4 regions of the Luteibacter sp. 9135 genome follow, and region 1 is predicted to be linked to each of the others. Evidence: riboswitches for the same ligand, from Rfam matches in the RefSeq annotation. Region 1 holds a riboswitch; each other region holds the start of a gene.

Evidence for each region. A riboswitch is a leader RNA that binds a small molecule or an ion and turns the genes downstream of it on or off. The one in region 1 is predicted to bind cobalamin.
Region 2: it holds a riboswitch for cobalamin, as region 1 does, so the genes downstream of both, metE (5-methyltetrahydropteroyltriglutamate--homocysteine S-methyltransferase) here and FA89_RS06055 (ribonucleoside-diphosphate reductase subunit alpha) in region 1, are expected to answer to the same signal.
Region 3: it holds a riboswitch for cobalamin, as region 1 does, so the genes downstream of both, FA89_RS11070 (CoA-acylating methylmalonate-semialdehyde dehydrogenase) here and FA89_RS06055 (ribonucleoside-diphosphate reductase subunit alpha) in region 1, are expected to answer to the same signal.
Region 4: it holds a riboswitch for cobalamin, as region 1 does, so the genes downstream of both, FA89_RS05140 (TonB-dependent receptor domain-containing protein) here and FA89_RS06055 (ribonucleoside-diphosphate reductase subunit alpha) in region 1, are expected to answer to the same signal.

Annotation. Positions count from the first base shown of each region.
Region 1 covers NZ_JQNB01000001.1:1,430,542-1,438,084, reverse strand. Annotated here, with positions in the region: gene FA89_RS06060 (response regulator) at 1-2,138, opposite strand, end outside; cobalamin riboswitch at 2,334-2,551, shown strand; gene FA89_RS06055 (ribonucleoside-diphosphate reductase subunit alpha) at 2,711-5,230, shown strand; gene FA89_RS06050 (ribonucleotide-diphosphate reductase subunit beta) at 5,428-6,456, shown strand; gene FA89_RS06045 (acyl-CoA thioesterase) at 6,781-7,185, shown strand; gene FA89_RS06040 (TonB-dependent receptor plug domain-containing protein) at 7,359-7,543, opposite strand, start outside.
Region 2 covers NZ_JQNB01000001.1:455,889-463,431, forward strand. Annotated here, with positions in the region: gene FA89_RS02055 (glycosyltransferase) at 43-1,353, opposite strand; cobalamin riboswitch at 1,447-1,668, shown strand; gene metE (5-methyltetrahydropteroyltriglutamate--homocysteine S-methyltransferase) at 1,865-4,156, shown strand; gene metK (methionine adenosyltransferase) at 4,549-5,769, shown strand; gene FA89_RS02070 (DUF4142 domain-containing protein) at 5,909-6,430, shown strand; gene FA89_RS02075 (sugar ABC transporter permease) at 6,553-7,543, opposite strand, start outside.
Region 3 covers NZ_JQNB01000001.1:2,566,030-2,573,572, reverse strand. Annotated here, with positions in the region: gene FA89_RS11085 (enoyl-CoA hydratase/isomerase family protein) at 1-788, opposite strand, end outside; gene FA89_RS11080 (enoyl-CoA hydratase) at 785-1,582, opposite strand; gene FA89_RS11075 (acyl-CoA dehydrogenase family protein) at 1,579-2,754, opposite strand; gene FA89_RS11070 (CoA-acylating methylmalonate-semialdehyde dehydrogenase) at 2,766-4,280, opposite strand; cobalamin riboswitch at 4,420-4,624, opposite strand; gene FA89_RS11065 (hypothetical protein) at 4,696-5,742, opposite strand; gene FA89_RS11060 (GNAT family N-acetyltransferase) at 5,749-7,543, opposite strand, start outside.
Region 4 covers NZ_JQNB01000001.1:1,170,654-1,178,196, forward strand. Annotated here, with positions in the region: gene FA89_RS05135 (efflux RND transporter permease subunit) at 68-3,235, opposite strand; gene FA89_RS05140 (TonB-dependent receptor domain-containing protein) at 3,380-5,287, opposite strand; cobalamin riboswitch at 5,446-5,679, opposite strand; gene nagA (N-acetylglucosamine-6-phosphate deacetylase) at 5,721-6,869, opposite strand; gene FA89_RS05150 (SIS domain-containing protein) at 6,897-7,543, opposite strand, start outside.

The sequences.
Region 1 (7,543 bases):
AGGACGCGGTAACCGAGTTCGGCGAGCATGCCGACCACGGTTTCCCGCACGGCCTCATCGTCCTCGGCGACGAGAATGGTTTCGTCACCACCGCGAATGGCTTCCTCTTCGACGACCACGATACGATCCTCGCTCTGCATGGACCGGGGCAGGTAGATCTTTACCGTCGTACCTTCACCCGGCTCGCTGTACACCTTGATGTGACCACCGGATTGCTTGACGAATCCGTAGACCATCGACAGGCCCAGACCCGTGCCGCGGCCCTCGGGCTTGGTCGTGAAGAACGGGTCGAACACCTTGTCCAGGATATCCGCCGGAATACCGCATCCGGTGTCGGTCACCGCAAGCATCACGTACTGGCCGGGACGGAGGTCACCGTGGGTTTTCGCATAGTTCTCGTCCAGCAAGGCGTTGCCTGCCTCCACGGTGAGCCTGCCCTGGCCGCTCATCGCGTCACGTGCGTTGATCGCCAGGTTGAGCAGGGCGTTCTCCACGTTGGACGGATCGACGAGCGTATTCCACAGACCACCGGCGATCACGGTCTCCACCTCGATCGCCTCACCCAGCGCGCGGCGGAGCAGCTCGTCCATGTCACGGACGAAGCGGCCGACGTTGACGACCTTGGGCGCCAGCGGCTGGCGCCGGCCGAAGGCCAGCAGTTGGGCGGCTAGCTTGGACCCGCGAGTGACGCCCGCCATGGCGTTGGCCACGCGACGCTCGGCGCGTTCGTTACCCGAGACATCGATGCCCAGCAGTTGCAGGTTGCCGCTGATCACCTGCAGCAGGTTGTTGAAGTCGTGCGCCACGCCACCGGTGAGGTTGCCGATAGCATCCATCTTCTGCGCCTGGCGCAGTTGCTCCTGGGCCAGGTCCAGTTCCGCGTCGCGCGCGCGTTCGATCGTGACATCGCGGGCCACGGCAAAGATCATGCCTTCGCTGGGCACGGCCCGCCAGGACAGCTGACGGAAGCCCCCATCGGCCGTGCGGTAACGATTCTCGAAGCGCAGCGTGGCCACCCCGTCGGCCAGCTGCCCGGTTTCCTCACCGGTACGATCGGTGTCGTCGGGGTGCACGAAATCCAGGTAGGACCGTCCCAGGGTCTCGCGCTCGCTCCAGCCCAGGATCGCGGTCCACGCCGGATTGACCGAGAGCAGGCGCGTATCCGCATCGGCCACGAGCAGGATGTCGCTGGAGAAGCGCCAGATACGGTCGCGCTCGAAGGTGCGCTCCGCCACCTGTCGCTCCAGGCTCTGGGCGAGTTGCTGCAGCTCGGCTTCGGCGCGGCGCCGCTCCACGGCGACGCGCGTACGATTGGCCACCTCACGGACGAAGGCGATCTCCTCCTCCGGCCACTCGCGGGGCCCCTCGTGGTTGAGGTAGAGCAGCGCCACGACGCCGCCCCTCTCGGTCACCGGCATATTGATGAAGGAGACGGCGCTGATCGCCGCCAGCGCATCGGCGGTGCGTTGGGTGCGCGGATCCTGGTAGGCATCGGTGACGACGGCGGTGCGACCGGCTTTGATATCGTCGATGTACGATCCGTAATCGCGGAAGTTCAGCACGCCGGCCAGCGTCAGGATGCCGGGGGCGTTCCAGTCGCGTTCGACGCTGATGGTCTCCGCCACGGTGTCCACGGTGCCGTAACCGGCCCGGCTGATCCGGAGCGTGCGGCCCAGCACCTCGGCGACGCAGTAGGCGATGTGGGCCGGATCCTCGAGGTCACGGAGCAGGTTGCCCACCTCGATGAGGGCCAGGCGCCGATCTTCCGTGTCGCCGGCCGTGGCGGCGGCATCGCCAACGGGGGGGGATACCGCGACCATGAAGACCGCCTCGCCAGCCACCGGGGCGCGCCACAGCTCGACCGAGACCCGCCAGGCGGTGCCGTCGACCGCCGTGAGCGCAAGCTCACGGACGCCCTCGATCCCGCCGGTCAGGAGCAGGGTGCTCAATCGCGCGCGGCTGTCTTCGGTCCACCAGGTCAGGAAGCCCTGCCCCGCCCCGTCACGAAGCCGTGCGGTCATCCAGGCATTGGCGTAAAGGAGCTCCCCTGTCGCCGACACGGCCGTGAAGCCGAACGGCAGTGCGTCGAACGCATGGGTGACCAGGGCGTGTTCCTGCAACGCGAACGTAGATGGCATCGAGCGAGCGGTCATGGGGCGGATCGCAGATGTTAAAGGTTCGAAGCCCTGCAATTTGTGTAGGCCATCTTCACGAAACGGTCATGTCGCGATGCGCAAATCGGTCCACGGGGGGTTGTAAAAAAATGACTCCCGGCGGATCAAGCACATAGCGCATTTACCCTATATCTTGTGTTGACGGTACCGGGGACCAGCTATATGGTGTGTCCCGTTGGTGTCCGAAGAGGCGCGACTGCCCGTCGGACTTAATAGGGAATCCGGTGCAAATCCGGAACTGCCCCGCAGCGGTAAGTGGAAACGAACCCGTCACACGCACTGGTCCCCCCGTGGGATTGGGAAGCGACGGCTAGGCCGGACCCGAAAGGCGTCCCCGTCCACGAAGTCCGAAGACCTGCCAACAGCTGTCGCCCCGCCAGGCGGCGGTTTTTGTGGTGACGGCTTCCGCGGGGAGGCACGTCGCGGTCCGGAGCCCCCGATGGCGTGCTCCGACGCGATCTTTTTCCGCCGGCCCACCGCTTCGAGCCCCGTCCGAGGGAACGGGAGTTTGAACCGAGCCCTGGGGCACGCCTGACATGACCACGATGGAATCCGCCGCGCGCGAGCGCACCGAAGCAGCCGATACGGCCGTCACCTCCCCCGCCCCGGCGGACAAGGCACCCGCTGCCGGTTACCGCAACGAGCCGCCGCCGGCGTTCGCGCTGACCCCGCCGCACAACCCCGGCCAGATGCGCGTCACCAAGCGCAACGGCGGCCAGGAAGCCGTCGACGTGAACAAGATCGTGCGCGCGGTGACCCGCAGCGCCGATGGCCTGTTCGCGGTCGACCCGATGCGCGTGGCGCTGAAGACCATCGGCGGCCTGTACGACGGCGCCACCACGCAGGAGCTGGACCAGCTGTCGATCCGCACCTCCGCGGCGCTCACCGCCGAGGAACCGGAATACGGCCAGCTGGCCGCGCGCCTGCTGGCCGCTTTCGTCGACAAGGAAGTGTCCGGCCAGGACATCCAGTCGTTCTCGCAGTCGATCAGCACCGGCTTCGAGCTGGGCATCCTCAACGAGCGCCTGCGTGACTTCGTGCTGGTCAACGCGCGCAAGCTCAACGATGCCATCGACACCGCCGGCTCGCGCCGCTTCGAATACTTCGGCCTGCGCACGGTCTACGACCGCTACCTGCTGCGCCACCCGACCCGGCGCTTCGTCATCGAGACGCCGCAGTACTTCTTCATGCGCATCGCCTGCGCCCTCGGCGGCAACGACGTGGCCGAGACGCTCGAGCTGTATCGCATGCTGTCGTCGCTGGAATACCTGGCCAGCTCGCCCACCCTGTTCAACGCCGGCACCGCGCACGAGCAGCTGTCGTCGTGCTTCCTGCTGGATTCGCCTCAGGACGCGCTGGAGTCCATCTACGCCAAGTACGGCGACGTGGCCCAGCTGTCGAAGTTCGCTGGCGGTATCGGCCTGGCCTATTCGCGTATCCGCTCGCGCGGCTCGCTGATCAAGGGCACCAACGGTCATTCCAACGGCCTGGTGCCGTGGCTGAAGACCCTGGATGCGTCGGTGGCCGCGGTGAACCAGGGCGGCAAGCGCAAGGGCGCCGCCTGCGTGTACCTGGAAAGCTGGCATGCGGACATCGAGGAATTCCTCGAGCTGCGTGAGAACACCGGTGACGACGCGCGCCGCACGCACAACCTCAACCTGGCCAACTGGGTGCCGGACCTGTTCATGCGCCGTGTCGAGACCGACGGCGACTGGTCGCTGTTCGACCCGAAGATCGTGCCGCACTTCGTCGACACGTGGGGCGCCGCCTTCGAGACCGCCTACGAGAAGGCCGAGGCCCAGGGACTGGCCGTCAAGTCGATCAAGGCGCGCGAGTTGTACGCCCGCATGCTGCGTTCGCTGGCGCAGACCGGTAACGGCTGGATGACATTCAAGGATCGTTCCAACGCCACCAGCAACCAGACCGCGCGTCCGGAAAACGTCATCCACCTGTCCAACCTGTGCACCGAGATCCTGGAAGTGACCTCGGAAGGCGAGACCGCCGTGTGCAACCTCGGCTCGGTGAACCTGGCACGCCACGTGGTCGACGGCCAGTTCGATTACGACAAGCTCGCCACCACGGTGCGCACCGCCGTTCGCCAGCTGAACCGCGTGATCGACCTCAACTTCTACCCGATCGCCACGGCGAAGACGGCGAACATGAAGTGGCGTCCGGTCGGGCTTGGCGTCATGGGCCTGCAGGACGTCTTCTTCAAGCTCCGCCTGCCCTTCGATTCCGCGGAAGCGCTGAAGCTGTCCTCGCGCATCCAGGAAGAGATCTACTTCCACGCACTCTCGATGTCCAACGAGATCGCTGAGCGTGACGGCGCCCATCCCGGCTTCGAGGAAACCCGCGCCGCCAACGGCGAGCTGCAGTTCGACTACTGGCCGGCCGCCACGCCGACCGACGTCGACGGTCGCTGGGCCGAGCTGCGCGAGAAGATCAAGGCGAAGGGCCTGCGCAACTCGCTGGTCATCGCCATCGCGCCGACCGCCACCATCGCCTCGATCGCCGGCTGCTACGAGTGCATCGAGCCGCAGGTGTCCAACCTGTTCAAGCGCGAGACGCTGTCGGGCGACTTCCTGGTGGTGAACCGTTACCTGGTGGACGAGCTGAAGACGCTGGGCCTGTGGACCGCCGAAGTGCGCGACCAGATCAAGCTCGCCGAAGGCTCCGTCCAGGGCATCACGTCCATCCCGGCCGCACTGCGCGAGGTGTATCGCACCACGTGGGAACTGCCGCAGAAGGCCCTGATCGACCTGGCAGCCTCCCGCGGCGCCTACATCGACCAGAGCCAGTCGCTGAACCTGTTCATGGAAAACCCGAACATCGGCCAGCTGTCGTCCATGTACATGTACGCCTGGAAGTCCGGCATCAAGACGACGTACTACCTGCGCTCGCGTCCCGCCACCCGCATCACCAAGACCACGGTCAGCTCGTCGTCGGCCGCGCTGCCGACGCCCGCCGCGCCGGTCGTCGCCGATGCGCAGGAGCAGGCGGAAGCCGCGGTGTTCTGCTCGCTCGAGAACCCCGAATACTGCGAAGCCTGCCAGTAACCGACCACGCACGACGATCCATGTAGGAGCGCACGCTGTGCGCGAAAACCAACAACGCGACGACGCGGCAACGCTGCGGATCGCGCTGCATCTCCGCTTCGTTGGCTTTTCGCGCACAGCGTGCGCTCCTACACGTGCCACGCTACACGCGCCACGGTGCCGCCGTGCCTGGCGCCATCCTTTCTGAGGTAGCCCCGATGTCCGCTTTGCCCGTCGCCCGCGACACCCATATCCTCGATCCCGGTTTCGAGCTCACCCTGCGGCCGATGAAGTACCCGCAGTTCTATGAGATGTACCGCTCGGCCATCCGCAACACGTGGACGGTGGAGGAAGTGGACTTCTCGCTCGATACCAGTGACCTGAAGTCGAAGATGTCAGACGCCGACCGGCACCTGATCCATCGCCTGGTGGCCTTCTTCGCCACGGGCGACACCATCGTGTCGAACAACCTGGTGCTCAACCTGTACCAGCACGTGAACTCGCCCGAGGCGCGCATGTACCTCTCGCGCCAGCTGTACGAGGAAGCGCTGCACGTGCAGTTCTACCTCACGCTGCTGGACACGTACATTCCGGAGCCGAGCGAGCGCAACAAGGCCTTCGACGCGATCGAGAGCATTCCCTCGATCCGCCAGAAGGGGGAGTTCTGCTTCAAGTGGATCGACTCGATCCAGAACCTCAACCGCCTGGAAACGCGCGAGCACCGCCGCCAGTTCCTGCTCAACCTGATCTGCTTCGCGGCCTGCATCGAGGGCCTGTTCTTCTTCGCCGCCTTCGCCTACGTCTACTACCTGCGTTCGCGCGGCCTGCTGCACGGCCTGGCCTCGGGTACCAACTGGGTGTTCCGCGACGAGTCGGGCCACATGGCCTTCGCCTTCGAGGTGGTGCGCACCGTGCGCGAGCAGGAGCCCGACCTCTTCGACGACCAGATGCGCCAGGAAGTGGAAGCCATGCTGGAAGACGCGATCGCCTGCGAGACCCAGTTCGCGGCGGATGTGCTCTCCGGCGGCGTGGCCGGCCTGTCCGTCACCGACATGCGCCAGTACCTCGAGTATTGCGCCGACCAGCGTCTGGTCCAGCTCGACATGCCGAAGAAATACGGCGCGAAGAACCCGTTCGACTTCATGGACCTGCAGGACGTCCAGGAACTGACCAACTTCTTCGAGCGCCGCGTCTCCTCGTACCAAGTGGGCGTGCAGGGCGAGGTCGCCTTCGACCAGTCGTTCTGAAACAAGAACCCTCGTTCAAAAAACGAGGGTGTAGGAGCGCACGCACGTGCGCGAACCCTCTCCACGGCAAGGGCAACCGATGCCATATCGCACCAGGCGAGCGAGCGTTTCCGTGAGCCTGGTACGCGATACCGGATGAACGGAAACGCTCGCTGGTTTAGGCGGTCGGCTTCTTTCGCCTCAGTTAGAGGCTGAGGGTTCGCGCACGTGCGCGCGCTCCTACCCCCCGCCCCCAAAAAAACGATTCGGTAAGTGCGGCACCCGCGTCCCGTACGTGCGGACGTCCTGTAAGATGCATGCTGCACTGCAACAGGAAGCGTCCCCATGACCGAGATCGACCGTCCCATCGAGGCCCGCGTCCTCGAAATCGTCTTCCCCGACCATACCAATCACCTCGGCACGCTGTTCGGCGGGCAGGCGCTGGCGTGGATGGACAAGGCGGCCTTCCTTGCCGCTTCGCGTTACTCCCGACAGATCGTCGTCACCGCCCGCTCCGAGCAGGTGGATTTCCACGTGCCGGTGCGCAAGGGCCAGATGGTGGAACTGATCGCCACCGTGGTGTCGGTCGGCCGCACCTCGATGAAGATCGACGTGGCGATGTACACCGAGGACCTGATCACGGGCGCCCGTGAGCTGTGCACCCGCGGCACCTTCACCATGATCGCGCTGGACGCGGAGCATAAGCCGACACCGGTCGCGCCGCTGCCGGTCGCCACCGCCGACCACTGACACCACGGAAACCGCACGCGCCGCTGGCGGTTTCCCGAGTAGATGAAAGCAGGCCGGCGCAGCCTCCAGCATCGTTCGCAAGCTGGCCGGCGCAGCTTGCTGTGTCGCTTGCGAGCAGGCCGGCGTGGCTCGCGTCGTCGCTCACCCGCCGCCCCTACCCAACGGACCGCAGCTCAGTCGAGCTTGTAATCGAATGTCAGGAACACTTCCCGTCCGTTGTACTCGGAGGCCGTCTGCCCCGTGGTGACGAACTCGAAGCCGCCGGCGTAGTAGGGAATCGCGCCGACCTTGTTGAAGATGTTCGATACCGTGAGCTTCAGGCGCGTGTCGGGATTGATCTGCACGGCGGCGGAGCCGT
Region 2 (7,543 bases), 970 kb from region 1:
AATGACGCGTAACCGCTGCGCGCTGAAGCGTGGCGTTTGCGATCAGCTCGCTATCGAAGGTGAGCGTGGATGCCGCCGCGTTTCGATCGCCCGTTCGATAACGTCGGCGGCCCGAGACGCACCCGTTTCCGCCCGGATGGCCGTGGCCGCGTGTTGCGCGCGCAGGGCGACGCCTTCATCGGCAAGCAGCACGCGCAACCTCGCGGCGGCGCGATCCGCGCGATAACGCGACGCTGGCAACACGGCCCCCACGCCGAGTCGAACCACCCGCGCCGCGTTGTCCGGCTGGTCGAACCCATGCGGCACGACCAAGGAGGGGCAACCGGCGCGGAGGGCTTCCTGAGTGGTGCCTACGCCGCCGTGGTGCACGACGGCCGCAGCACGTTCGAACAGGGCGCCGTGCGGGGCGTATTCGACGGCAAGCACGCCATCGGGCAGCACGGTCGGCAGGCGCGAACGCATTTCCGGTGATCCCGTCAGCAGTACGGCGCGTCGGCCCAGCATCGCGGCGGCGCCCATGCTTTCGCGAAGGAAGCCTTCACCCGCGTGGACCGCCGCCGAGCCCAGCGTGAACACCAGCGGTGGCTCGCCGGCGTCGAGGAACGCCGTCAATGGCGGCGACAGGCTGCCCAAGGAGGGAGAGTAACGGCAGTAGCCCGTCACCAGGGTATGCGCCGGCGCATCGGCCGGCGCCTGCCCGAGTAACGGCGAATACATGGCTAGCACGCCGTCGCGCGCGTGCTGCCCGCAGTGGAAGGGATCACCCCCTGCCGAGACCGGCGCCAGGCCGAGCGATTGGCGGAATCGGCGCACCGGGCGCGTCCACGGTGCCGTGACGTGCTCGGCCATACGACGAAGCCAGGCGCCGCGTCGTGGCGTGGCGCGCAGAAAGCGGTCGAGCACCGCCAGGCCCGTGGCGGGCGGATCGTACGCCGACAGGAACGCGGCCGGCGAGAGCACCGCCGACAGCCAGGCGACACGCGTGGTCTCACCCAGGATCTGCCCGGCGAAGGCCAGTGTGGTCGTCACGATGGCATCCGCATCCGCGCAGACAGGTGCCAGCGCCTGGTAGCTCGCCGCCACATCCGCGGCGGCCAGGTCGCGAACGACGAAGCGTGGGCCGCGCAAGGGGTGGAACGCCCGCGCGGCAAAGGCGGCTTTGTCCTCCGGCTCGGCGATACCGCTGGCCAGCACGAAGCGCAACCCGGCGTCCGCCACCGCTTGCCGATGGATCGCGTGCGCGCCGATCGTGACCCGGTGCCCGCGCGCCACCAGCTCCCGGCCCACCGACAGGAAGGGAAACAGGTCGCCCTGTGACCCGACCGTCGCCATCACGATGTGTCGTCCCGCCATGTCCCCCCTCCCGTCGATGTCCACGCGCATCCTCGCGGCCGGCGTGTCGACGCGATGCATCCCGACGCGTTGACCTGCCCCCACCACGCAGGCTAGTCTTCGCTCGCCAGCGGTCTTTATCTCTCTATTCGAATGGAAAGATAAAAGCTAAGAGGGAAGCCGGTGCGAATCCGGCGCTGCCCCGCAGCGGTATGTGGAGACGAACGCGTCACAGGCACTGGATCTAACAACGATCCGGGAAGCGACGCGCAAGGCGGCACCTGTTCCGGTGCCACATCCACGAGCCCGAAGACCTGCCGCCGGCCTGAGCACGCGTACCGTCATGGGTACGCGCGCTCCGCACGACCTGGACCCACCGCGCCCGCGTGGTGGCCCGGTTCGCCCGCGGGGGCGAAGGTCGACGGTACGCCGCATGACACCCACGACGCCGTGCACCTGCGTGCGGCGGCGCGCGCGTGTCCGGCAGCGGGCCGCCCTTCCCTCCTCTTTGCCACGAAGAGGACGTATCCACATGCCACACGTTACCTACCCCGGTTTTCCCCGCATCGGCAGACGCCGTGAACTCAAGCGCGCGCTCGAAAGCCACTGGCGGGGCGATAGCGACCGCGAGGCCCTGCTCGCCGTCGCCCGCCAGCTGCGCGAGCGGCACTGGCAACTCGCCCGCGAGGCCGGCGCCGACAGCGTGCCGGTCAACGACTTTTCCCTGTACGACCATGTGCTCGATGCCGCCGTCGCGGTGGATGCCATCCCCGAGCGCTACCGCGACCTGCATGCGCGGGACGCCCTGGCGGGCTACTTCGCCATGGCACGCGGTCGCCAGGACGGCACGGTTGACCTGCACGCACTGGAGATGACCAAGTGGTTCGATACCAACTACCACTACATCGTTCCGGAACTGCATGCGGGCCAGGTCTTCGCTACCCGGGCCGACAAGGCGGTGGCGGAATACCGCGAGGCCGTGGCCGCGGGCCATACGGCGCGCCCAGTGCTGCTGGGCCCGCTGAGCTTCCTTCGCCTGGCCAAGACCGTGGACGGCAGCGACCCCCTGGCCCTGCTGGATGCCCTGTTGCCGGCCTGGAGCGGCTTGCTCGACGCGCTGACGGAAGCCGGCGCCGACTGGGTGCAGGTCGACGAACCGGCCCTCGTGCTGGACCTCGAACCGGCCTGGCAGGCGGCGTACCGGTCGGCGTACGCCGCCATCGGCGAGCGCACGCGCGGACGCATCCTCCTGGCCACCTATTTCGGTGACCTGGGGGCCAACCTGGCCCTGGCCACGTCGTTGCCGGTGGCAGGCCTGCACGTGGACCTGGCCCGTGCTCCGGGGCAACTGGACGCGGTGATCGACGCGCTGCCCGCCGGGCGCGTGTTGTCCGCCGGCGTACTGGACGGCCGCAACATCTGGCTGAGCGACCCGGCCATCATCGGCCCGCGCATCGCCCATGCACGCAAGCGCCTGGGTGACGATCGACTCTGGCTGTCCACCTCGTGCTCGCTGCTGCACGTGCCCATCGACGCCGCCGAGGAAAAGCGCCTGCCCGGCGCGATCGGCGAGTGGCTGTCGTTCGCCCGGCAGAAGATCGTCGAACTGCGCCGCTACGCCGATGCCGCGACCGGCGACGAGGCCGCGCAACGCGTGCTCGCCCGCCAGCACGATACGGTGGAGGCGCGTCGCCGCTCGCACGACGTGGTGCGCGCCGAGGTGCGTACGCGCGTGCGCGGGCTGACACCGCAGTTCGGCCAGCGCCGTTCGGCCTATGCGTTCCGGGCCAACGTGCAGCGTGAGCGCTTCGGGCTGCCCGACCTGCCCACCACCACCATCGGCTCGTTCCCGCAGACCGCCGACCTGCGGCTCGCGCGTGCCGCGCACCGGTCCGGCAAGCTGGAAGACGAGGCCTACCAGGCCGTGCTGCGTGACGAAGTACGCCGCGCGGTGGCCTTCCAGGACGAGATAGGGCTGGATGTCCTCGTGCACGGCGAGCCCGAGCGCAACGACATGGTGGAGTATTTCGGCGAGCAGCTGCAGGGCTATGCGTTCACCTCGCTGGGCTGGGTGCAGAGCTACGGCTCGCGCTGCGTCAAGCCGCCGATCATTTACGGCGACGTGGCCCGGCCGGCGGCGATGACGGTCGCCTGGTCCAGCTACGCGCAATCGCTGACCAACAAGCCCATGAAGGGCATGCTGACGGGCCCGGTGACCATGCTGCAGTGGTCGTTCGTGCGCGACGACCTGCCCCGTGCCGAGGTCTGCCGGCAGATCGCGCTGGCCCTGCGCGACGAGGTGCACGACCTGGAAAAAGCAGGCATCGGCATCGTGCAGATCGACGAGCCCGCGCTGCGCGAGGGCCTGCCGCTGCATCGCGCCGACTGGGCCGATTACCTCGCCTGGGCGGTGGACGCGTTCCGCATCACGGCCGGCGGCGTCAGCGACGCCACCCAGATCCACACCCACATGTGCTATTCGGAGTTCAACGACATCATCGAGGCCGTCGCGGCGATGGATGCGGATGTCATCTCCATCGAGACCAGCCGCTCGCGCATGGAACTGCTGGATGCCTTCACCCGCTTCCGCTACCCGAACGGCATCGGTCCCGGGGTCTATGACATCCACTCGCCCCGCGTGCCGGCCGAGGCCGAGATGGCCGAGCTGCTGGACCGGGCACTTAGGGTGCTGCGACCCGACCAGTTGTGGGTCAATCCGGATTGCGGCCTGAAGACCCGTGACTGGCCAGAGGTGGCCGAAGCCCTGAAAGGCATGGTCTCGGTAGCCCGGACGGCCCGGGAGAGGCTGACGACGGCGGCATAAAAGGGACCGGTAGGAGCCCACGATGTAGGCGAACGTCTACGTAGCTAGGGCGAAAAAAGCCGACCTCGTGCCCAGGCGAGCGTTTTTAGACTCGCCTGGTGCGGCTTTAAAACGCTTCAAAAGCCGCTTCGTTCGACTCACGGCAACGCTCGCGTGGATGCGATGTGTGGCTTCATTCGCCGAGCGTGACCTGAGGGTTCGCCCACATCGTGGGCTCCTACCCCCCCCCCCCCAAAAAAGCGTGCGGGCCCGTAGACCGGGTCCCGCCCCTGAACATCCATGCAATCGTCACCATCGAGGCGTACCCTCCCCCGCTGCAAACCGGTGATGGGGGGTGTATCATGGCGCGCCCCATTTATCTCTTTATCCGTAAAGAAGGATATATACCCTCGATGAGCAATTACCTCTTCACCTCCGAGTCGGTCTCCGAAGGCCACCCGGACAAGATCGCCGACCAGATCTCCGACGCCGTCCTGGACGCCATCCTGGCTCAGGACCCGCGTGCACGCGTGGCCTGCGAGACGCTGGTGAAGACCGGTGTCGCCATCGTCGCGGGCGAAATCACCACCAGCGCCTGGATCGACCTGGAAGCGCTGACCCGCAAGGTCATCCTCGACATCGGCTACGACTCCTCGGACGTCGGCTTCGACGGCGAGACCTGCGGCGTGCTCAACCTGATCGGCAAGCAGTCGCCGGACATCAACCAGGGCGTGGACCGCAAGAAGCCGGAAGAACAGGGCGCTGGCGACCAGGGCCTGATGTTCGGCTACGCCACCAACGAGACCGCCGAATACATGCCGGCGGCCATCCATTACGCCCATCGCCTCGTCGAGCAGCAGACCAAGGTCCGCAAGAAGAAGAACTCGCCGCTGCCGTGGCTGCGCCCGGATGCCAAGAGCCAGGTCACCCTGCGCTACGAGAATGGCGAAGCGGTCGCCATCGACGCCGTCGTGCTCTCCACCCAGCACGATCCGGACGTGAAGCAGAAAGACCTGATCGAAGGCGTGCGTGAGCTGATCCTCAAGCCGGTGCTGCCGGCCAAGCTGCTGCACAAGGGCACCAAGTTCCACATCAACCCGACCGGCAAGTTCGTCATCGGCGGTCCGGTGGGCGATTGCGGGCTGACCGGCCGCAAGATCATCGTCGATACCTACGGCGGCTGGGCCCGTCACGGTGGCGGTGCTTTCTCGGGCAAGGATCCGTCCAAGGTCGACCGCTCGGCTGCCTACGCCGCGCGCTATGTCGCCAAGAACATCGTGGCGGCCGGCCTGGCCGACCGTTGCGAGATCCAGGTCAGCTACGCCATCGGCGTGGCCGAGCCGACCTCCATCTCGGTCACCACCTTCGGCACCGGCAAGATCGCCGACGACAAGATCGAGAAGCTGATCCGCAAGCACTTCGACCTGCGCCCGTACGGCATCATCCAGATGCTCGACCTGGTGCACCCGATGTACCAGCCGACGGCTTCCAACGGCCATTTCGGCCGTAAGCCCTACGAGATCACCGACAAGAACGGCAACACGTTCACGGCGTTCTCGTGGGAGAAGACCGACAAGGCCGACATCCTGCGCGAGGCCGCCGGCCTCGGTGCCAAGGTCGCCCGCGTCAAGTAAGGCTCACGCGACAGGCATGACGGAACGGGCGCCCTCGGGCGCCCGTTTTCGTTCGCGCCTGCGGCACTTCGTTAAGCCATGTCACGAGGCTTTCATGACCGGAATGCGACATCTGGATATTGTTATCGGAGGATCCACCATGTCGCGTACCCTGCCCCGCTTCCTTGCCGCTACCCTGCTGGTGGCCGCCCTGCCCTTCGCCGTCCACGCCCAGGTCAAGGATTCCAAGGGTGGCAGCGCCACCGACGCCGGCTTCGTCACCAACGCCAGCGGCGCGGGCCTGACGGAGGTCGAACTGGGCAAGCTGGCCCAGACCAACGCCGGCTCGGCGAAGGTCAAGGCGTTCGGCCAGAAGATGATCGACGACCACACCAAGGCGGGCGAGGAACTGAAAAGCCTCGCTGCTGGCGATCGTGGTTACGCCACCGCGGAAGCACCGCCGCCGGCCAACCAGAAGGACATCGATGCGCTGAAGCGCATGAACGGTGCGGCCTTCGACAAAGAGTTCGCCAAGGTGATGGTGGCCGACCACGAAAAGGCCGTGGCGATCTTCGAGGTCGAAGCCGAGAAGGGTTCGAACAAGGACCTGCAGGCGTTCGCGAAGAAGACCCTGCCGACGCTGAAGCAGCATCTAAAGATGGCCCGCAACCTCGACAAATAACAAGCCATAGCCAACCCACGTAGGAGCGCACGATGTGCGCGAATGGGTAATGCGGAGGGTTTATATGTTCCGCCACCCCCCATCGCGCACATCGTGCGCTCCTACGTGGTCCTTACGGGTGATCAGCCGTTGCGGTTGGAGCCGGACAGGACGTCGACCCACACGGCGAGGACCAGGATGGCGCCCTTGATGATCATCTGCCAGGAATTGTCCACATCCATCAGCTGCATGCCGCTGTCCAGACTGGCCATGACCAGGGCGCCGATCAGCGCGCCGTAGACCGTGCCGGAACCGCCGCGCATGGAGGTGCCGCCGATGAAACAGGCCGAGATGGCGTCCAGCTCGCCGCCGGTACCGGCGGAAGGTGAGCCGGAGCCCGTGCGTGCCACCGTGATGATGCCGGCGAAGGCGCACATCAGGCCCATCAGCGCGAACACCACCAGCTTGACCCGGGCCACGTTGACGCCGGACAGGCGCGTGGCTTCCATGTTGCCGCCGACGGCGTAGATGTGCCGGCCGAACACGGTCTGCGTAGACACATAGGTGAACACCGCCAGCAGCCCGAGCAGGATCATCACCGGAATGGGGATGCCGTTGGCGTCGTTGAGCGTGCGCACGAAGGCGAAGATGACCGCACCGATCGCCACCAGCTTGACCACGTCGATCCACGTCGCGGCCTGCTGCAGGCCGAGCTTCGACCGGCGCAGCCGACGGCGGACGGTCAACGCGACCATGGCGAGGAAGATGACGCCGCCGATCCAGCGCGACATCTCAACCGGCACGAAGCCCTGGCCCAGCTGGATCAGGTCGTCCGGTGCCGGCGCGATGGTGGAGCTGCCGGTGATGTAGAGCACGATGCCGCGGAACGCCAGCATGCCACCCAGGCCGACGATGAACGACGGCACGCGCATCTTCGTGACCACGAAGCCGTTGAACGCGCCGATGGCCAGGCCCAGCAGCATCACCACGCCGATGGACGGCCATGTACCCCAGCCCTGGTTGACCGTGAGGATGGCGACGACGCCTCCCAGCAGGCCGAGCTGCGAGCCGATCGACAGGTCGATCTCGCCCGCGATGATGACGAACACCATGCCGCAGGCAAGCATGCCGGTG
Region 3 (7,543 bases), 1.1 Mb from region 1:
GCGCACAGGCGCTCGATGAGCGCTGCATGCTGCTGCAATGGACCGGCGGACGCAGGCTGCGCGAACGACTCAAGCAGGGCCGAGAGCGTCGCGTGGTTGTTCGTGGCGGCGTCGGACCATGCCGTGTCGATCAGCCTTGCGACCACCTCGTCGTGACGCGACGACTCAACGAAATGATCCGCCAGGCGCGCATGGATCGCGTCGCCCGCATTCAGCGGTGCGCCGGTCAGGGCGAGGAAGAGGCCACCGTGTCCGGGCACGCGGCGGAGCAACCAGCTGCCGCCCACATCGGGGTAGAGGCCCACCGTGATCTCCGGGAACGCCAGCTTCGAGCGCTCGGTGACCACGCGGTGGCTGGCGCCGGCCATCAGGCCGATGCCGCCGCCCATGACGATGCCGTGACCCCAGCACAGCACGGGCTTGGCGTAGCGGTGGATGCGGTAGTCGAGTCGGTATTCCGTCGCGAAGAAGGCGGCGGCAGGCGTATCGCGCGCGATGTCGTGGTTATCGACGCGATGGTCGAGCATGCCCCTGTACAGGCCATGCAGGTCGCCACCGGCGCAGAAGGCCTTTTCCCCCGCTCCCTTCAAAAGCACCATGACGATGCCGTCGTCGTCGGCCCAGGCACCCAGTCGTTCGTCAAGCAGGCGGGCCATCGGCAGCGACAAACCGTTCAGCGTCTTCGGCGCATTCAGCGTGGCGATGCCGATGCGCCGGCCGTCGCGCGTCGCACGCTCGTCGAACAGCACCGGTGCGTTGTCGGGCGTTTCCATCGGCGTCGCGCTCATGCGTTCTTCCACTGCGGGCTACGCTTTTCCAGGAAGGCGTGCACACCCTCGGCCTGGTCGGCGCTGTCGAACAGGTCGACGAAGGCCTCACGCTCCGCCACCAGCGCGGCCGCGTGGGTCTGGGTGCGGGTGGCCTGGACCAGCCGCTTGCACGCCGTGACGCTGGTCGGACTTTGCGCGTGGGAGCGTGCGGCCCAGGCCAGGGCCGTGGCCAGCCCCTCGCCGGTGGGGACCACCTCTTCGACCAGACCGATCCGCAGCGCGGTGGGCGCGTCGACGCGCTCGCCGAGCAGGATCATCCGCTTGGCCCAGCCTTCGCCGACCAGGCGCGGCAGGTTCTGCGTGCCGCCCGCACACGGCAGCAGGCCCACGCCGGCCTCGGGCAGCGCCATCTGCGCGTGCGCCTCGGCGATGCGCAGGTCGCACGCCAGCGCGCACTCCAGGCCACCGCCCATCGCATAGCCGTTGATCGCGGCGATGCTCACGCCACGGAACGCTGACAGGGCCTCGAAGGCCTCGCCGAAGCGACGGGCCGCTGCGCGCGCCACGGCGCGGTCGCCGTCGGCGAACTGCTTGAGGTCGGCGCCGGCGCAGAAGAACTTGCCGCCCTCGCCCGTGACGACCAGGGCGTAGATGTCGCGATCGGCGTTCAATGCGCCGACCAGATCACGCAGTGCCGTCAGGCTGTGCACCGTCCAGGTGTTGGCCGGCGGGTTGCGCAGGGTCACGACGGCCGTATGGCCCTCGACCTTCAGCGCCAGTCCGGTCCAATCGGTGTCCTTGTAGCCACTCATCGCAATTCCTCTTCGGTGTTGAGCAGGTGGCGCGCCACGATCACGCGCATGATCTCGTTGGTGCCTTCCAGTATCTGGTGCACCCGACTGTCGCGCAGCAGCCGCTCGATCGGGTACTCGCGTATGTAGCCGTACCCGCCATGCAACTGCAAGGCATCGTTGCAGATGGCGAAACCGGCATCGGTGGCGAAGCGCTTGGCCATGGCGCACCACACCGTGGCGTCGTGGCTGCGTGCATCGAGCTTGCGCGCGGCGGTGTGAACCATCTGCCGTGCGGCCACCAGTTGCGTGGCCATGTCGGCCAGCTTGAATTGCAGCGCCTGGAACTCGCCCAGCTTGCGGCCGAACTGGCGCCGCTCACCCAGGTAGCGGCGGGCCGCATCCAGCGCCCCCTGCCCCGCGCCGAGCGAACACGCGCTGATGTTGATACGGCCACCGTCCAGTCCCTTCATCGCGATGCGAAAGCCCTCGCCTTCCTCGCCCAGCCGGTTCGTTGCGGGGATACGCACGTCCTCGAACGTGATGCCGCGCGTGGGCTGGCTGTTCCAGCCGAGCTTTTCCTCCTTGCGGCCGTAGCCGATCCCCGCGGTATCCGCGGGCACTGCGAACGCACTGATGCCGCGCGCGCCGTCGCCGCCGGTGCGAGCCATCACCACCAGCATGTCGGTGGCGCCGGCCCCGGAGATGAACGCCTTGCTGCCGTTGATGACGTAATGGTCGTCCTCGCGCACGGCGCGCGTCTGCAACGAGGCCGCATCGGAACCGGCGCCCGGCTCGGTCAGGCAATACGACGCGAGACGTGTGCCGCTGGCCAGCGGTTCGCCCCATGCCTGCAACAGGGCCGGCTGGGCGTAGGTGGTCAGCATCCAGGTCGCCATGTTGTGGATGCTGATGAAGGCGGCCGTGGAGGGATCGATCGCGGCCAGTTCCTCGAACACGATGGCCGCGTCCAGCCGCGTCAGGCCGGTACCGCCGGCCGCTTCGTCCACGTAGAGGCCACAGAAGCCCAGTTGCCCGGCCTTGCCGATGACCTCGCGCGGAAAGATGCCTTGCGCGTCCCAGTGCGCCGCATGCGGCGCCAGCTCCGCCTGGGCGAAGTCGCGCGCCGCCTCGCGGAACGCATTCTGCTCGTCGCTCAGGCCCGCGGCCTGCACCGTCACCGGAATGTCCATGAGGGGCGCCCTCACTTCAGGCTGATGGTGGTGTTGACGCCCTGACCCGTGCCGCCGTCGTCGAACCAGCGCGAGGTGACCGTCTTGGTCTGCGTGTAGAACATGACCGCCTGCTTGCCGTACGGACCGAGGTCGCCCAGCTTCGAGGCGCGCGAGCCCGTGAACGAGAACAGCGGCACCGGCACCGGGATAGGCACGTTGATGCCGACCTGCCCCACGTCGATGTCCTCCTGGAAACGACGCGCCGCGGCGCCGCTGCCCGTGAACAACGCCGTGCCGTTGCCGTTGGGGTTGGCGTTGACCAGCGTGATCGCCTCATCCAGCGTGTCCACCGTGAGCACGACGAGCACGGGACCGAAGATTTCCTCGTCGTAGATGCGCATGCCGGGGCGCACGCCGGAGAAGATGGTCGGGCCGACGAAGTTGCCCTGCTCGTAGCCCGGCACGCGGCAATCGCGGCCGTCCAGTTCAAGGGTGGCGCCTTCGGCCACACCGGCATCGATCAAGGCGTGCACGCGATCGCGCGCCGCGCAGGAGATGACCGGGCCGACATCCGTACCGGCCTCGCTGCCCGCATTGACCTTCAACGTCTTCGCGCGGGCCACCAAGTCGGGCAGCCACTCGCGCGCGGCGCCGACCAGTACGGCCGTCGAGGCCGCCATGCAGCGCTGGCCCGCCGCGCCGAACGCCGCGCCGACCATCGCGTTGAGCGTCTGCTCGCGATGGGCATCGGGGAGCACCACGGCGTGGTTCTTCGCGCCCATCATGCACTGTACGCGCTTGCCGGCCTGCGACGCGCGATGGTAGACATGGGTGCCGACGCGGGTGGAACCGACGAACGACACCGCCTTGATCTGCGGGTGGTCGCAGATCGCGTTGACCACGTCCTCGCCACCGTGCACGACGTTGAGCACGCCGCGGGGGATGCCCGCTTCCACGGCCAGTTCGACCAGGCGCATGGTCACCATCGGGTCCTGCTCCGACGGTTTCAGCACGAAGGTGTTACCCGTGGCGATCGCCATCGGGAACATCCACAGCGGAATCATCGCCGGGAAGTTGAACGGCGTGATGCCCGCGCATACGCCCAGCGGTTGCAGCAGCGTGTAGGTATCCACACCGCCGGCCACGTTGTTGGCCAGCTCGCCCAGCTGCAGGTTGCCGATGGCCGCCGCGTGTTCCACCACCTCCAGGCCACGGAACACGTCGCCTTCGGCATCGGGCAGCGTCTTGCCCTGCTCCGCCGTGAGCGTCGCGGCCAGTTCGGCCATGTGCTCGCGGATCAGTTGCTGGTACTTGAGGAAGATGCGCGCCCGCGCACCGATGGGCGTCTTGCGCCAGGTGACGAAGGCGCGGCGCGCGGCATCCACCGCCGCCTCGACTTCCGCCGGCGTGGCGAAGGGCACGCGTGCCAGCACCACCTGCGTGGCCGGGTTGACCACGTCACGCCATTGCGTGGTGGCCGATTCGACGAACTCGCCGTCGATCAGCAGCTTTACCGTGGCGACATGAGTCGCGGCCGGGTTCATCTCGTTCATTGTCCAGTCTCCAGATCGCTCACCCGCGAAACCGGGCGTGCGAGGGACAAGACAAGTGATTCGAGACAACGGACGCCGCGTCGAGTCAGCTCATCCGGTTGCCCACCGCAACACCCGAGGAAGACACCGCATGCGATGTCCACCACGGGCCGGTCTCCGGGCTTGCGAGCGATGCGGCATGCATCAGCCCGACACCTTCCCGCGTTGCCGCAGTGGTTCTGAGTCGGGTTTTCTCGCCTACCGTTGCGGGGGCAGCGCCGGCATCGGACCGGCTTCCCGTTTCACCCTGCGCACCGGAATGGCGGCGGCAGGACACCTGTGGCCCATCGATTGTAGGCGGCGCAACGCATGGGGACACGCTGCGATGCAGTAAACGGCGCGGTGGCGGCGTCGAGAGCCGGTGGCATCAGGGCTTGTGGTACGAGAAGATCTTGGCCAGTTCCGCGTGGTGCCCCTTGTCGGCGACGAGTTCGGTCATGGGATGCGCACGCACGATGCTGCTGCCGCTCTTGGTCGTGGTCTCGCCGGGGTGCTGTCCGCCGAAGGGTCGCCCGGGCACGCCGGTCAGCGCACTGTGCGAGCCCAGGTTGTCCTTGAACATCTCGCCGCAATGGAAACACACCTGATTGGGGAAGCTGGCGAACGTGGCCACAAGGCCCGTGTCCTGGGCCATGGGCGTGTGTCGGTGCGTGTCGTGCAGCGTCACCGCCATCGGCTCGGAATGGTGGTTCTGCGCCGGGTTGCTCTTCTTGCCCCGGCGTTTCGCCGACTTCACGCTTGGCGCGTACAGCGTGGACGGCGCACCGCTGGCGGTCTTGTCCAGCCCCTTCGCGGAAACACCCATGGCATAGCTGCCGTCGATCCACGCGAAGCGGGCGGTGCCGTGGTCGTAACGTACCTTGCCGACATCGGAGAGCACGGTGTTGATCGTCTGCTCGGTGCCCTTGCTGTTGAGCGCGGGCGTATACAGCCGCTTTGCGCTCTCGTCGAACGCGCTGACGAACGGCTTGGACGCTGACGCATCACGAAGCGCCTCGGTGGTGGGCAACGAGTGCAGGCGCCAGCCCTTGACCGAGCCATCCGGCATGTTGGACAAGCCGACGATGGAGCCACGTCGCGAACGGTACATGGTGTTGGTTTTTTTCGAAGGCGACGGTACCGCGCCCCAGTCCTGCGTACTGAACAACGGGGTGAGTCCCGTATCGGCCCGGTAGTCGGCTACCAACGACGGCGCGAGCCGCACCGCGCCGTCGGAAAGGGTCTTCGACACCGGGAACGCAATGTTGGAAAACGAATGAAAGCGCGGCGCATCGGCCGACGTCCCGGACAACATGCTCTTTCCCGAGAACGCGGTGTGAGAGAACTTCAGCGGCACCTTCGCCCGCGCCACGTGCGGGTCGAGCGGCGCCGGGCCGGACGCCTTGCGTTTACGCGATACCTTGGGTGCGATCATGGCGTACTACCTCGCGAAAGCCCGGTCGGGCGACAGATCCAGCGGATCGAAGGGACAGCCGATGGCGAAGCAGAGCTGGCGCAAGCCGTCGATCGATGGCGACGCGCCCTTTCCCAGCGCCTGCTGGAAGAACAGCAGGTCGTCGTCCGGCGGCGCCGCGTGCGCCGCCATCGGCTGGAAACCCAGCGCGTGCAGCGCGGCGATCGAACGGGTGTTGTCACGGTACGCCGAGGTGTAGAACACATCGATGCCCACCTCTACCGCCTGCCGGGCGAGCAGCCGTGCAGCCCGGCGCCCCAGCCCGCGGTTCTGGTGGTCCGCGCCGATCCAGAAATGGAAATACCCCGCGCTTCCGGCGTGCTGGTAGCCCACCGAACCGACGAAGCCGTCCGCCCGGTCGACCAGGGCGAAGCAGGCGCGCTGCGGATCGGCCTGCTGGAAGGCGATCCACTCGCGCACCGCGTCCACGTCCTCGAGCGCGGGCAAGCGGGTCACGATACCGATGTGCGGATCGCGATACTGGCGCAGCCACGACGGGGCGTGATGCCAGGCCAGCGGTTCCAGGCGCAGTTCCCCGTCCACCGCATGCGCCGCAGCGAACCACGGCAACGCGCGGCAATAGCGTACGTGGTCGCGGATATAGGTCTTCCATGCTGGCTCGTCGTCTTCCGGGTTACCGAGCATGGCCTGCGCCGCCGTGACATCGCCGGCATGCAGCAACGACCAGGTGAGCCGGTCGGCCACGTCGTCGACCAGCGATGCCTGTAGCGGCGCGAGCACGTCCACGGCGAGGCCCCACAATCCCAGGTCGGCCGCGCAGGCGCCCACGCGCTGGCAGGCATCGGTGGTGGTTTCGTCACGCGCCAGCTCCCCGCTGCATTGCAAGGCATCCCGCCAGTGCGAGCGCGCGAGCGCATCCCCTTCCTCGCGCAGGCCACGCAAAACGAGCGCATGCGGATCGAAGGCCGCTGCCCGTAGCACGGCGAGGGTGACCGCCGCGGGCGCCTCGTCCGACAGCCAGCGGGCCTGCTCGCGCAAGGCCAGCGCGGTGTCCATGCCGCCACGAAGCGGCGCAAGCACCCGGGTGAATGCATCGGCTGGTTCGTCACCGGCCATCGTCACCTGCAACAGCGGCGAGGCGGCGGTGGTCCTCTCGTATGCCACCCGCGCATCCGGCTGGGCGCAGGCCAGCGCATGGAAGTTCACCGGCATCGCGGAACTGCCGTCGATCCATGCCGAAGGCAGCGCCAGGCCGCCGTCGGCGATATCGCGAAGGTCGGCGACGCCGTGATCCGCGGCAAGCAGCAGGTAGCGCCCACCCGTCAGCGAGGCCATGGCGCCCACGGCGCGAATACCCGCCGAGGGCAGGTTCAGCACCGCACTGGCCAGCTTGTCGCGATAGCGCGCTTCCAGCGGGCCATCGCCGACACCGGGCGACCATGCGCCCTCCACGGTAGTGACGCCATCGGCTTGCGGGGGTGACACCGTCATGCATCCATCGAACCACTGCGCGTAATGCGTCGCGCACAGGTCGACGTCGAGCCCCTGGAAGTAGCCCATGCCGAGGAATGCGACGCGATCGCGCAGCACGGGTGGACGGTCGGTGCCGGAGGGATCCCATCCGTGCAGGCAGACCTGTCCGTGCCGTACCCCGTCGCGCACGCGGCGGTGACGCAGCAGCGACGACGCATCGCCGCCGCACAGGTACAGCCGGATGTCCGGCGCGCGACCATCGCGCACGGCAAGGCGATCCATCGCCCTCAACAGGCGCGCCGCGAAGACACCGCCGGCGGGCGACAGG
Region 4 (7,543 bases), 260 kb from region 1:
CGACAGGACGGTTTGCATGGCTTCAGTCGCGGTAGATACCGTGACGGTTCGCGCACATCGTGCGCTCCTACATGCGTTGCTTGCGAAGGCGTTTCCAGCGCTTGTAGCGGCGCTTGAGCATGCGGCGATGTATCCGCGTGGCCTTGCGCTCCTTGCGGTCGTGGTTCCACAGGTAGATGGCGGGCGTGCTCAGCAGGGTCAGCATCTGCGAGACCAGCAGGCCGCCGACGATGGCGATGCCCAGGGGGCGACGCATCTCCGAGCCCACGCCGAAGCCGATGGCCAGCGGCAGTGCCGCGCCCATGGCGACCAGCGTGGTCATCGTGATCGGGCGGAAGCGCACCAGCGCGGCCTGGCGGATGGCCTCCACGGGAGACATGCCGTGCTCGCGTTCGGCGACCAGGGCGAAGTCGACCATCAGGATCGCGTTCTTCTTCACGATGCCGATCAGCAGCAGCACGGCGATGATCGCCATCAGTGTGAGCTGGGTCTGAGTGACCAGCATCGCCAGGAAGGCGCCTGCACCGGCCGCCGGCAGCGTGGAGATGATCGTCAGCGGATGACCCAGGCTTTCGTAGAGGATGCCCAGCACGATGTACACGGCGAGGATGGCGCCGATGAGCAGCACCATGCCGTTGGACTGCGCATCGCGCATGCGCTGGTTGGTGCCTGTGACGTCCATGCGCACGCCCGCCGGCAGGCCGATCCGGCGTACGGCTTCTTCGGCCAGGGCATTGCCCTTGTCGGGCGTGATCTTCGGCGCGAGGTTGTACGTAATGTCGGCCGATTCGAGCTGGTTCTGGTGCGTGATCGCGCTGGGCGTCGCCACCGGCTTGATGGTGGCCACGGCCGAGAGCGGAATCATCTTGCCGACGGTGTTTTTCACGTAGGTGTTGAGCAGCGTGTCCGGGCTCAACTCCTGCGCTGCCGCGGCGGTAAGCACCACCCAGTACTGGTTGACGTCGGAGTAGATGATCGATACCTGGCGCTGGCCGAAGGCGTTGTACAGGGCCGAATCGACCATGCCCATGCCGACGTTGAGCCGGCCGGCCGCATTGCGGTCCACGGAGAGCATCTGCTGCTTGCCGACGATGTCGAAGTCGCTGCCGACGTCGCGGAACTCCGGCATGGCCCGCATCTGCCGCACCAGCTTCAGCGTCCAGGGTTGCAGCGGCTCGCCGCCGGTACTGACCAGCTGGAAGGAATACTGCCCGCGATTGCTGTTGCCGCCGTTGCCGCCCAGAAACTGCATCGGGTTCATGAACACCTGGACATCGGACAGCTTGTCGTACTCCTTGCCCTTGCGATCCAGGAACTCCTTCATCGACTCGTGGCGCTGCCCGGCGCCGCTACCCTTGGGCTTGAGATCGATGAACATCGTGCCGTTGTTGCCCACCGCGGCGCCGTCGTTGCCGCTGCCCAGGATCGTGGTCACGTCCGCCACGGCGGGATCGCTCTGCATCATCTCGCCGACCCGCTTGAGCCGGCGCGACATCTCCGTCGGGGATATGTTCGCGTCCGCGGTGACCTCGGCCTGGAGCATGCCGGTGTCCTCGTCCGGCATGAAGTTGCCGCCGGCGGTCTTCACCACGGCGAAACCCAGCCCGAACGTCGCGACGAGCAGGATCAGCGGCTGCCAGCGCATCACCCGCCGATGCCGCATGGCCCAGTCCAGGCCACGCGAGTAAAAGTGCAGGAACCCGCGATCGAAGCGCTCCAGCGCGCGTTCCATCCGACCGGGCTGGCGCCCGGGCGCATCGTGCTTGAGATAGCGGGCACACAGGGCCGGTGTCAGCGTGAGCGATACGATGGCGGAGATCAGTACCGCCGCGGCCAGCGTCACGGAGAACTCGCGCAGCAGCTTGGTGATGAGGCTGTTGCCGAACAGCAGGGGCGCGAACACGGCCACCAGCGACAGGGTGATCGACATGACGGTGAAGCCGATCTCGCGGACGCCATCCAGCGAGGCAGGCATCGGCTTGGATCCGTTCTCCATGTGCCGCACGATGTTTTCGATGACCACGATCGCATCGTCCACGACAAAGCCGATGCACAGCACCAGCGCCATCAGCGACATGGTGTTGAGCGTATAGCCGAGCGTCCACATCACCACGAAGGCGCCCGCCAGCGACAACGGCACGCTCAGCGTGGCGATGAGCGTGGGGCCGAGCCGGCGCAGGAACACCATCATCACCAGGAACACCATGACGATGCTGATCAGCAGCGCCACCTTCACCTCGTGCAGCGCCGACTGGGTGGTCTGGGTCAGATCGAAGATGGGGGTGACCTTCGCATCCGCCGGTAGCAGCGAGCGGAACCGGGGCAGCGCCGCTCGGATCGCGTCCGCGGTAGCGATGGAGTTCGCTTCCGGCCGCTTGCTCATCTGCATGGTGACCGCGCGCTCGCCCTGGAACCACGCGGCCTGGTACTGGTCCTGCTGGCCGTTGTAGACCCTGGCGATATCCGAAAGGCGCACCGGCACGTTGTCGCGCACGGCGATCAGTATCTTGCCGAAGTCCTTCGCGTCGCGCAGGCTGTCGGTGGCCGTCACCGTCATCTGGCTGTGGCCATCCGAGAGGACGCCCTGCGGCGAGGTGACGTTGGCGGCACTGAGCGCATTGGAGACGTCGTTGGCGGTCAGTCCCTTCGACGACAGTGCGCGCGTATCCAGTTCCACGCGCACCGCGTGGGGCGTGCCACCGAACACCTGCACGCGTGACACGCCTTCGATCTGCGCCACGGCCGGGCGGATGAGCGTGTCCACCACGTCGTAGAGCTTGTCCGGCGGCAGCGTCTTCGAGGTGAAGGTCACCAGCAGGACGGGGATCTGGCCGGTGTCGAACTTGAAGTACTGCGGCGGCGTCGGCATGCCGGCCGGCAGGTCGGCGGCGGCCGCGTTGATCGCGGCCTGCACGTCACGGGCGGCCGCATCGGTGGAGCGCGCCAGGGTGAAGCGCAGCCGCACGAAGCCGCTGCCCTCCGAGCTGTTCGAGTACATCTGGTCCACGCCCGGGATCTGGCCGAGGTGGCGCTCCAGCGGGGCGACGATGGTCGAGGCCACGGTCTGCGCATTGGCACCGGGCATCTGGGCCTGGATGAACACGGCAGGCACTTCGATGGACGGCAGCGCCGCCACACCCAGCAGCATGTAGGCGATGGAGCCGCACAGCACCAGCCCCGCCGCGAGCAGCGAGGTTCCGATCGGTCGGCGGATGAAAGGTGCAAAAACGTTCACGACACTTCCTGTGATCGCGGGAAGCATACCCGCGCCCACAGACTTTATGACGTTCCCACGGTTTCGTGGCGTGTGCCTTTAGTGGGGCCCCTGCCGGAAGGCAGGGGTACCCCGTTTGCCGGCGGGAGCCGCCGGCGGGCCGGATCAGCGCAGGGGCGAGAAGCGCAGGGTCAGGTAATACGTGCGGCCCAGCTGGTTGTAGTACGCCGCCGTTTCGTAGCGTTTATCGGCAACGTTCGCGACGCGGCCCTGCACGCTCCAGGCATCGTCCAGGTGCCAGGTGGCGCGCACGTCGGCTGTCGTGTAGCCGCCGAGGCGGGTGTTGTTGAGCGCGTCGTCGTAGCTGTAGCCCGAAGCGTAGACCGAGCCGCCGAGCGTGAACGCACCCAGGTCCTTGTCCAGGTCTACCCGGCCGGTACGACGGGGGCGGCGCGGCAGCAGGTTGTGCTTCTCCGTACCGCTGTCGAGGTCCAGCGGCTGCTGCAGCGTCAGGTAGCCACGCACGTGCCAGCCATCCAGGTCGGCACCCACCTGGCCTTCGACGCCGCGCAAGCGCGCCTTGCTCACGTTGATCGGCACGAATAGGGGGTCGAAGCCGATCAGGTCGTCGACATGCGTCTGGTAGGCATTGACCGCCCAGGTCCAGATGCCGGGACGGCTGGACAGCCCGATCTCCGCCGTGCGTGACGTCTCCGGCTTGAGTTCCGGTGCGGGCTGCCCGGTAAACCCATACGGGTAGTACACGTCGTTGAAGGTCGGCGCATGGAAGGCGGTCCCGTACGAGGCCGTGATCTTCATGCCGTCGTCGAAGCGGTAGCCATAGGCGGCCGAGCCGGTGGTGTGGTTGCCGAACTGAGTGTTGTGGTCGTGGCGCGCGGACAGCTGGATCTCGTGCGGGCCGAACACGCCTTGGTACAGCGCGAACACACCGGTGTTGTTGCGGGTGTCCTTCAGGTAAGCCGTATCGCTGTCGAGCTTTTCCTGCTGGTAATCGACGCCGGCGGTGAGCGTCTGCCCGGCGGCCAGCGTGATGTCGTTCTGCCAGGAGGCCTGGTTGCGCTTGGAGTACAGGTAACCCGTGCGCACCTTGTCGGCGCCGGTGACGAGGTTGCCGAGGCCGTCGTAGTACTTCTTCTGTGTACCGTTGAGGTAATTGTCCGCGCGGTCCTGGTTCTGGCCCAGGCTGACCGACATGCGCCAGGCCGACATCACGTCGAACGCCAGCTTGGCGCCGGCCACCTGCTGCGAGCGCCGGGTCAGGTTCTGGAAATCGCCGTCGTATTCGATGTCGCCCTTGCTGCGCAGCCAGCTGCCGGTGAGTTCGGTGCCGTTGTCCCAGCGGTAGCCGCCCGAGAGCGCACCGTTGTAGGTGCGGTAGGCGTCGTGGTCCGGCTCGTCGGTGAAGCAGCCCTTGAACGCGTCGGCCGCACCAACGCGGCAGGCGTTGATCCCGGCGGTGTACTGGCCGCCCAGGCTGGCGTTGTACCAGCCATGCGTGGTGCCGCCCGAGAGACCCACCTGCCCGGCGGTGTAGCCGTGGCTGCCGCCGCCGATCGACAGGCTGGGCGTGGGCGCTTCGCCGGCCTGGCCGCGACGGGTGAAGATCTGGATGACGCCGCCGATGGCATCCGAGCCGTACAGGCTGGAGCGCGGGCCACGGACCACCTCGATATGGTCGATCTGCTCGACCGGCAGCTGCTCGTAGGCGGGCAGGCCGGCACCCACGGTGCCCACGCGCACGCCGTCCACCAGCACCAGCGTGTGTGCCGAGTTGCTGCCACGCATGAAGAGCGAGGTCTGCTGGCCCAGGCCGCCCGTGTTGGTCATGGTCACGCCGGGCAGGCCGGCCAGCAGGTCCTGCACGTTGCGGGGCTGCAGGCGCTCGATGTCCTCGCGGCTGATGACGGTGACCGGGGCCAGCACTTCGTCCAGTGGCGTGGGCGCGCGGTTGGCGGTGACCACCACCGGGTCGAGGGTGCCGTTGGGTGCGTCGGCCGCATGGGCAGCGACGATCGTCGACAGCAGGGCCGTCGCGAGCAGGGTTTTCTTCATGGAACGGGTTTCCTCCGCCGCTGGTGCGGCAATGCGTAGCCTCAACAGGCGCGCGGGAGGACACAACGACGAACGGCACCACGGGCAACACCCGGATGACTGTCCGGATTCGCCCTCCGCGAATCGCCGATAACGGGACGGCGCCCGCGCTTAAAAGCGCAGGATTCGCCGATCGGGCCGGTCTCCGGACTCGCGCTGGCCCGAGGGCATCGCACCGGCGCCTTCCCGCTTGCGCAGTGGCTGTGGCCGGTGGATGGAGCCGTTCTGGGCGGCTCCTCACGCTTACCGTTGCGGGGGCAGTGCCGGCCTTGCCACATGTGTGGCGCACCGGCTTCCCGTTTCATCCCCGCCCGCTTCAGGCCGGCGGGGACACCCGAACAACGCAATGTTAACGCCTGGCCCGCGCGGAAGCGAGCCAGTGCGGGGCGACGGATCAGGCGGCGTAGACGCGCTCGCCGCCGATCCAGGTTTCGGCCACCGTGTGGTCGTCGTCCATCACCACGAAGTCGGCGCGATAGCCCGCCGCGATATGGCCGTGGGTGGCTTCCAGCCCGAGGAAGGCGGCCGGATAGGTGGAGGCCATGCGGGCCGCCTCGTCATAGGCCACGCCAACCATCTCCACCGTGTTGCGCACGGCGGTGGCCATGTCCAGCGCGGAGCCGGCCAGCGTGCCGTCGGCCGTCTGGCAGACGCCGTCGCGGACGGTGATCGTCTCGCCCTTCAGGACGAAGTTCGGATCGTCCGACCCCACGGGTGGCATGGCGTCGGTGACCAGCATCATCTTCTGCGGCGCCTTGGCCGCGATGGCGACACGCAGCGAACTCGGGTGCACGTGGTGGCCGTCGACGATCAGGCCGCACCAGCTGGCGGCGTCTTCCAGCGCGGCGCCGACCACGCCGGGCTCGCGGCTGGTGAACGGCGTCATGGCGTTGAACAGGTGCGTGAAGCCACGCACGCCGGTCGCCAGGGCCTGGCGGGTGGTGTCGTAGTCGGCGGCCGTGTGGCCGGCCGCCACGATCACGCCGTGGGCGACCAGCTGTTGCAGCACCGCGGCCGAGGCGCGCTCGGGCGCCAGCGTGAGCAGCGTGACGCCGCCGTGCCGCCGGGCGACCATGGCTACGTCGTCGGCGTCGGCGATACGGAACTTGGCCGGATCGTGCACGCCCTTGCGCTCGGGCGCGATGAACGGGCCTTCGAGGTGGATGCCGAGCACGCCCGGCACGCCCTGGGCCACCGCGTCGTTCACCGCATCGATGGCCTTCGCCATCACCGCGGCATCGTCGCTGATCAGGGTGGGCAGGAAGCCGGTGGTGCCGAACTTCGCGTGCGCCTGCCCGATGCGACGGATGGTGTCGACGGTGGGCACGTCATTGAACAGCACGCCGCCGCCGCCGTTGACCTGGCAATCGATGAAACCGGGCAGCAGCGTGCGGCCACCGAGGTCGTGACGCTCGGCGGCGCGCACGCGGGGATCGGACGGCAAGGCCAGCCCGGTGATGGTGCCGCCGTCGACCAGCACGGCAAAGCCACCCTGGAAGCCGTTATCGGTCAGCACACGGCCGTTGACGAGGGCGATGGTCATGGCAATTCCTATACGTGGGGCGAGAGGTCAGACGGTCTCGGTGACCTTGTTGAGGTGCGGCGGCACGTCGGGGTTGAAACCGCGTGCCAGCGCCAGCGCGGCCGTGGCGCGGTAGAAGCTCTGCACGGTGATCAGCGGTGCGGCGATGGGCGCGGTGGCGACCAGGGGCAGCACGCCCTCGCCCGTGGCGCCGGGTGCGGCGATCCACACATTGGCGCCGCGCTTGCGGAACTCCGCCGCGATCTCCAGCACGCCGGGCAGCGTATCGTCGTTCTGCGCGAAGAACAGCACGGGGAAATGCGGGCCGACCAGGGCCATCGGGCCGTGCTTCACCTCGGCCGCGCTGAAGGCCTCGGCGTGCAGGTTGCAGGTTTCCTTGAACTTAAGCGCGGCTTCCAGCGCGCCGGCAAAGCCGAAACCGCGGCCGACCACGAACAGGTTGTGCGCATCGACCAGGCCCTCGGTAAGTGCCGACCAGTCCGCGTCCCAGCCCTGGCGAAGCTGCGTGGGCAGGGCGGTGATGGCGTCGGCGATCTCGGCGCGGCCGCTCCAGCGGGCGGCGATGTGCAGGATCGCGAACAGCGCGCCCAGGTAGCTCTTGGTCGCGGCGACGCTGGTTTCCGGGCCCGCGTGCAGCGGCACCACCACGTCCGCCACGTCGGCCAGCGGGGAAT